DNA from 2 places in the Rhodococcus indonesiensis genome. Region 2 is predicted to be linked to the other one. Evidence: riboswitches for the same ligand, from Rfam matches in the RefSeq annotation. Region 2 holds a riboswitch; the other holds the start of a gene.
What was found. Region 2 has a riboswitch for cobalamin ahead of ACM26Y_RS19515 (magnesium chelatase subunit D family protein). Riboswitches for the same ligand answer to the same signal wherever they lie in the genome.
Positions count from the first base shown of each region.

Region 1: linked by a shared signal. The riboswitch ahead of ACM26Y_RS04640 (ABC transporter substrate-binding protein) and the one ahead of ACM26Y_RS19515 (magnesium chelatase subunit D family protein) in region 2 are both predicted to bind cobalamin.

Region 1 covers NZ_CP180630.1:993,692-996,895, reverse strand. The annotation lists gene ACM26Y_RS04645 (FecCD family ABC transporter permease) at 1-600, opposite strand, end outside; gene ACM26Y_RS04640 (ABC transporter substrate-binding protein) at 597-1,625, opposite strand; cobalamin riboswitch at 1,744-1,863, opposite strand; gene ACM26Y_RS04635 (hypothetical protein) at 2,298-2,546, shown strand; gene ACM26Y_RS04630 (hypothetical protein) at 2,565-2,900, opposite strand; gene ACM26Y_RS04625 (LLM class F420-dependent oxidoreductase) at 3,024-3,204, opposite strand, start outside.
Region 2 covers NZ_CP180630.1:4,251,778-4,254,981, reverse strand. The annotation lists gene ACM26Y_RS19515 (magnesium chelatase subunit D family protein) at 1-1,906, opposite strand, end outside; cobalamin riboswitch at 1,941-2,138, opposite strand; gene cbiE (precorrin-6y C5,15-methyltransferase (decarboxylating) subunit CbiE) at 2,173-3,204, shown strand, end outside.

The DNA of each region.
Region 1 (3,204 bases), 2.3 Mb from region 2:
GAAGGTGGTCGCCGCGGAGAACACCATCGACATCGCCACGCCGACGAGGACGATCGCGGTGACGGCGTGGGCGCGCACACTGACCGCGACCGCACCGGCCAGCGGGACCAGGGCTCCCAGGAAGGCCGCGAACGGCAGGGTGAAAACACCGAGTGCGCCGCCACCGACACCCAGGACCGTCACCAGCACCACCCCGAACCCGGCACCGGAGGACACGCCCAGCAGATAGGGATCTGCGAGCGGATTGCGGGTCACCGCCTGCGCCACCACGCCGGCGATCGCGAGCGCGGCACCGACGACGGCGGCCGTCAACGCTCGGGGCAGGCGGGAGTCGACGACGATCGCTTCCCGCGCCGCGGTCCACCACGGCGTGAAGGTTCCCGGTGCGAGGCGGTGCACGACGATCGCCCACACGTCGCCGAAGGGGATGTTCACCGTGCCCAGCGACACGGCGCCCGCCAGCGCCAGCACGAGCGCGGCGAGCAGCGGCGGCAGGATCAGCCACAGTGAACGATGTGGCGCGCCCCCGGCACTCTCCCGGACCGCCGGGGCCGGCGCGTGCGGCGACGAGGGGCCGGTCAGGGTGCCGGCGGAGGTCATTGCGCGTCCGGGAACGCGGCCGGGTGCAGTCCGCGGGCGATCGTCGCGACCGAGTCGACCATGCGCGAACTCTCGAAGAAGTCGTCGAGCGGCACGACGACGAAACGGTCGTTACGCACGGCGGGCGTGGTGGCCACGATCGGCTGGTTCTTCAGATAGGCGATCTTGTCCTGAGCGCTGGTCGCGCCGTAGTCGAGTACGACGATCGCCTCGGGCGCACGCTCACCGACGATCTCCCAGCCGGTGGTGAAGTACGGCTTCGGGCCTTCGGCGGTGATGTTGTCGGCGCCGGCGTAGTCGGCGATGAGGTTGCCGATGCCCACGCCACCGACCGAGAGCGGCTCGGCTTCGCCGGAGTCGTAGAAGAAGGTGCGCACGGGTGCGACGCCGGCCTGCTCCAGCCGGGCACGTACCGCGTCGAGTTCGGCGGTGATCGACTCGGTCAGTTCCGCGGCCTGCTCCTCGGCACCGAGCAGAGCGCCGAGCTGGGCGAAGTCGTTCTCCAGCAAGGCGATATCGGAGAACCCGGCACCGCAGTACTCGGAGAACAGGAACGTGTGGATACCCGCCTGCTCGAGCGTGTCCCGACCCCGGCCGGTCTTGTCGTCGAATGCGCTGCGCATCCCGCCGACGACCAGGTCCGGTTCGAGGTCGCGGATCTGCTCGTACGTCGGGTACTCGGCGGCCAGCGACGGGATCGCCCGGAACTGCTCGGCCGTCTCGGGGAGCGGGTCGTCCTTCTCGCCGTACCCCATGCCGACGATGCGGTCCCCCACACCCATCTGGATCAGGGTTTCGGTGACGTGGTCGTTCATCGACACGATCCGCTGCGGAGGCGCGTCGTAGGTGGCGGTGCGACCGCAATTGGTGATCGAGACCGGTTCGTCGAAGGCCGCGGCGGACGGGCCGGCGCCGGTGTCGGTGTCGGCACCACGCGAACAGCCTGTCAGGGCCGCGGTGGCGACGGTGAGGACGGCGAGAGCCGCCGCGGCATCGCGGGCGGGACGGCGGAAGTCGACGGGCATGGGACCTCGTGCTCTGCTCAGGTGGCACGAGGCAGACTCCGGCACGGCAGCGGCCCCGGACAGAGGTCACCGACTACCCTGCTGGACTCCATCTCGTAGACCACGACGAAATACCGGAGTCGCGCACGTCCATGCAGGCGATCGGGCTCACCGTCGGGTGGACGGTCTACCGTTGCGGGTCAGCGCCGGACTCGGACCGGACTTTCCCTGCATGGGCGTCAGCAACGCTGCGGTCATTATGCATGTCGAGGATCGGCACGGATCGCAGGGCCGGTCCCGAATGCCCGGGTCCCCGGGACGGCGTCCGAGGCGCCGTCCTCTCGTCCGAGCCGGGTGCTCGAAATTCACCCCCGGTTTCACCCCGTTCGCGGGCCCTCACTCCGGCACCGCGGCAGGCTCCGATGCGTTGCACACGAGGGAGGCTGTCGGACAGGCCGCACTCTCGTGCAGCCGGAGCCGTCGCTCCCGGCCCCTCCTCGGAGGGGATCGCGCCGGAACGTCGAGTGGGGATGCGGACCGGCGGCCGGTCACCGCGCAGGGGGCGGTGGCCGGCGTCCGGGCGCGTGCAGGCCTGCTCCACGAAACCCAGAGTTCAAAATGCGGCCATCTGCCGGAGACCCACCGCCGCGACACTGGACGCACAAAGTGTCAACGACGGACGGGGAGACACTGATGTCCGAGAACTTCGCCCACCGAACCGATCCTCTCTTCGCTCTGCCGCCCGCGACGGCGCCCCACCCGATACGCCTCGACGACCCGGCCCCGGCCCGCACGATGCCCGGCCTGCGTCCGCGGCTGGGTAGCGTGCTCGGCACCGTGGTCTCCGCGGGGGCCGTCGCCACCATGGTCACCGGCTTCGTCGCGGTCGGTACCGCCGCCACCGTCTCCGGTCTGATCTCGGCGGTGCGGCTCGGTCCCTGAGCGTTCCGGGGAACTTCCTCAGTTGCCGAACTGCACGCTGTCGACGACGACGTCGGACCCGAACAGTTCGCGGGCACGGGCGAGGGCCGCGTGACGCACCTCCGGCTCCGACAGCCTGATGGGCAACGCCAGGGTCAGCAGCGCCGAACGACTGCCGGACCTGGGCTGGGTCCTGACCCGGCACACCCAGTCCACCGTTCCACCCTCCCGGCGCGACGCCAGCTCGGTACGCGCGACGTCGCGGGCCGAACACGGCAGGGCCGGATCGGTTGTGCGTTCGAGCTCGGCCACGAGGTCCTCGAGACGATCGGTGCGCCACTGACGCAGTCCGGCTACGCGCGTTTCGACGTTCATCTCGGCACCCTTCGACGCCGGACGACCGTCGGTTGCGGTCTCGGGACCACACGGATCCGAGGTCTGCGGCGTCAGCGAAAACTGACTTCTACCGAGACCATCGCGGTGGGAGCCGCCCGCGTTTCACGAGCCCGGCAGCAGACTCCGCAGCGCCGGCAGCAGTTCCCGTTCGGCCCACCGGATGAACGGTTCCTGCCGGTCACCGCCGATCTGGACGAGGGCGACCTCGGTGAACCCCGCCTCGACGAACGGCCGGACCTTGTCGACGTACTCGTCGATGTCGTCGCCGCACGGCAGTTGCGCC
Region 2 (3,204 bases):
CGCCGACGGGAACGTGTTCGGCGCCGAGCCGTTCGGCGAGCCGGGCCGCGAGACCCATGCGGAACCGGCCGGTCTCGGAATCCACGACGACCGCGTCGATCCCGGCGGTGGCGATGCGGTCGGCGGCCGCGAGGGACCGGGCCACCGCGTCCGCACCTGCGGTGGCGCGACCGTCGGTGACCACGACGAGCAACGCCCGCCGGTCGGGTTCGCGCAGCCGGTGCCGCCGGATCGTCTCGGCCGCCTCGAGCAGTCCCTCGGCGAGCGGGGTGCGCCCGCCCGCCGGCAGCTCCCGCAGCCGGGCCGCGGCCACGTCCACCGAATTGGTCGGCGGCAAGGCGAGCACGGCGCGATCGCCGCGGAAGGTCACCAGACCGACGGTGTCGCGGCGCCGGTAGGCGTCGAGCAGCAGCGACAGGATCGCCGTCTTGACCTGCGTCATCCGCTGCCGCGCCGCCATGGAGCCGGAGGCGTCGACGCACAGCAGCACCAGGTTGGCCTCACGCCCCTCTACGACCTTCCGTCGCACCTGCCACCCGTGCGCGTTTCCGGTAGTTCCCGCTACCGGAAACGCGCACGGGTGGGCGGCGGTGGCGCGGATGGTGGCGGGCAGGTGGACGGGGCCGGTGTCGGCGCGACGCTCGCCGACCGTGCGGCCGACCGTCGTGCGCGCCCGGGAGCGCCGGCCCGCGGTGCCGCGGCCCGTGCGGTCGACGGTGAACAGGCGGGTCCGGTAGGGCTCGGCCGGGGCCGCGACGGACGTCGCCGCGCCGGAGCCCTCCGCGCGATCGTCCCGGCCCGGCGTCGCTTCGCCGCCACCGGGACCGTCGGGTCCGGGGTCGTCCGGACCGGGATCATCGGGGCCGGGATCGTCGGATCCGTCCGGATCGGGTTCGGGGGACCGGTCGCCGAGCAGCTCGTCGAGCAGCGTCTCGTCCATGCCGGGCTCGTCGAAGGGGTTGCGGCGACGACGGTGCGGCAACGCGAGCCGCGCCGCCACCGCGATGTCCTCCCGCGTGACCTCGTCGCGGCCCGCCCAGGCCGCGTGCGCGACGGCGGTCTTGGCGGTGACCAGGTCGGCGCGCATCCCGTCGACGTCGAACGCCGCGCACACCTCCGCGATCGCGACGAGCGCGTCGTCGCCGAGCCGCACGTGCGGCAGCCGCTCGCGGGCCCCGGCGAGCCGCCGGGCCAGCTCGGACTCGGCGTCGGCCCAGCCCGCGACGAACGCCGCGGGGTCGGCATCGAACGCCAGGCGCCGCCGCACGATCTCCGCCCGCACCTGCGGATCGCGCGGCGCGGCCACCTCGACGGTGAGTCCGAAGCGGTCGAGCAGCTGCGGACGCAGCTCGCCCTCCTCCGGGTTCATCGTCCCGACCAGCACGAACCGGGCGGCATGCGAGACCGACACCCCGTCGCGCTCGACGGAGCAGCGGCCCATCGCCGCGGCGTCGAGCAGCAGGTCCACGAGATGGTCGTGCAGCAGGTTGACCTCGTCGACGTAGAGCACCCCGCGGTGCGCCCGGGCGAGGAGGCCGGGCTCGTACTCGGCGGTGCCCGCCGACAGCGCCTTCTGCAGGTGCAGGGAGCCGGTGACCCGGTCCTCGGTGGCGCCGACGGGCAGTTCCACCAGCCGCGCCGGCCGGGTCTGCGCCGCCGCGCCGTGCGGATGCGGGCCGTCGGGACAGGACGGGTCGGGGGCGGCGGGGTCGCACGCGAACCGGCAGCCGGCGACCTCGGTGACCTGCGGTAACAGCGCGGCCTGGGCGCGCACCGTGGTCGACTTGGCGGTGCCCTTCTCCCCGCGCACGAGCACCCCGCCGATCGACGGCGACACCGCGCACAGGGACAGGGCCAGCGCCAGGTCGTCGGAGCCGACGACGGCGCTGAACGGATACACGTGCACTCTCAACCTCCACAGGCTCCCGCTGGGATGTCTTCTCGGCAAACGGAATCGAGGCCGGTATTCGGACTTCCCGGTCGGACGCCGTGCGATCGCCTTCCCGGACCGGACGGTCCAGTGGCTGCGCGTGGTGCGCATGATCGACGACTCCCGGGTCACCGCAGCGGGCCTGTGCCGGATTCTCACCGGCTTCCCGATTATCCCCGTGAGGGGCACCTCGATTGTCTTGCCGGCGCCGAGTCTAGCCGCACCGGCTAGGGTTCGACGCCATGGGCTCACACATCACCGTCGTCGGCATGGGCGCCGACGGCTGGGACGGCCTGCCGCCCCCCGCCCGCGACGCGGTGCTCGGCGCGCAGGTCCTGCTCGGGGGACGGCGCCATCTGGCGCTGCTGCCCGAGACCGGCGCCGTCCGCGAGCCGTGGCCGTCCCCGCTGCGCGACGGGCTCGACGCGCTGCTCGCGCGGCACCGCGACCGCACGATCGTGGCGGTCGCGTCGGGCGATCCGCTCGTCTCCGGGATCGGGACCACCCTGATCGACCGGCTCGGCGCCGACGCGGTGACAGTGCTGCCCGCCGTGTCGTCGGTGGCGCTGGCCCGCGCCCGCATGGGGTGGAGCGCCGAATCGGTGGACGTGGTGACCCTGGTGGGCCGCGACGTGCACGCGGTCCGCCGCGCCTTCGGGCCGGGCCGACGGCTGATCGTGCTCTCCTCCGACGGGTCCACCCCGGCGCGGGTCGCCGACCTGCTGCGTCGCGACGGGTTCGGTGCGAGCGTCCTGACCGTGCTGTCGGACCTCGGCGCACCCGAGGAGGCGCGGCGCACCGCCACCGCCGACGACTGGTCCGGCGACGCGCCCGCCCTCAACATCGTCTGCATCGAATGCTGCGGAGCCGAGGGATATCCCACGACGCCCGGCCTGCCCGACGACGCGTTCGAGCACGACGGTCAGATCTCCAAACGACCGATCCGGCTCGCCGCGGTGTGCGCGCTCGCACCGCGGCCGGGGCAACTGCTGTGGGACGTCGGGGCCGGCGCCGGGTCGGTGGGCATCGAATGGGCCCGCACCGATCCGCGCTGCCGCACGGTCGCGATCGAACGCGACGCGGCGCGCGCCGAACGGATCGGACGCAACGCCGCGCGGCTCGGCGTCCCGTCGGTCGTGGTGGTGCGCGGCCCCGCCCCCGACGCACTCACCGGCCTCGACACCCCCGATGCCGTCTTCGTCGGCGGCGGCGGGTCGATTCCGGGGGTGCTGGAAACATGCTGGGCCCGGCTGCGTCCGGGTGGGCGTCTGGTC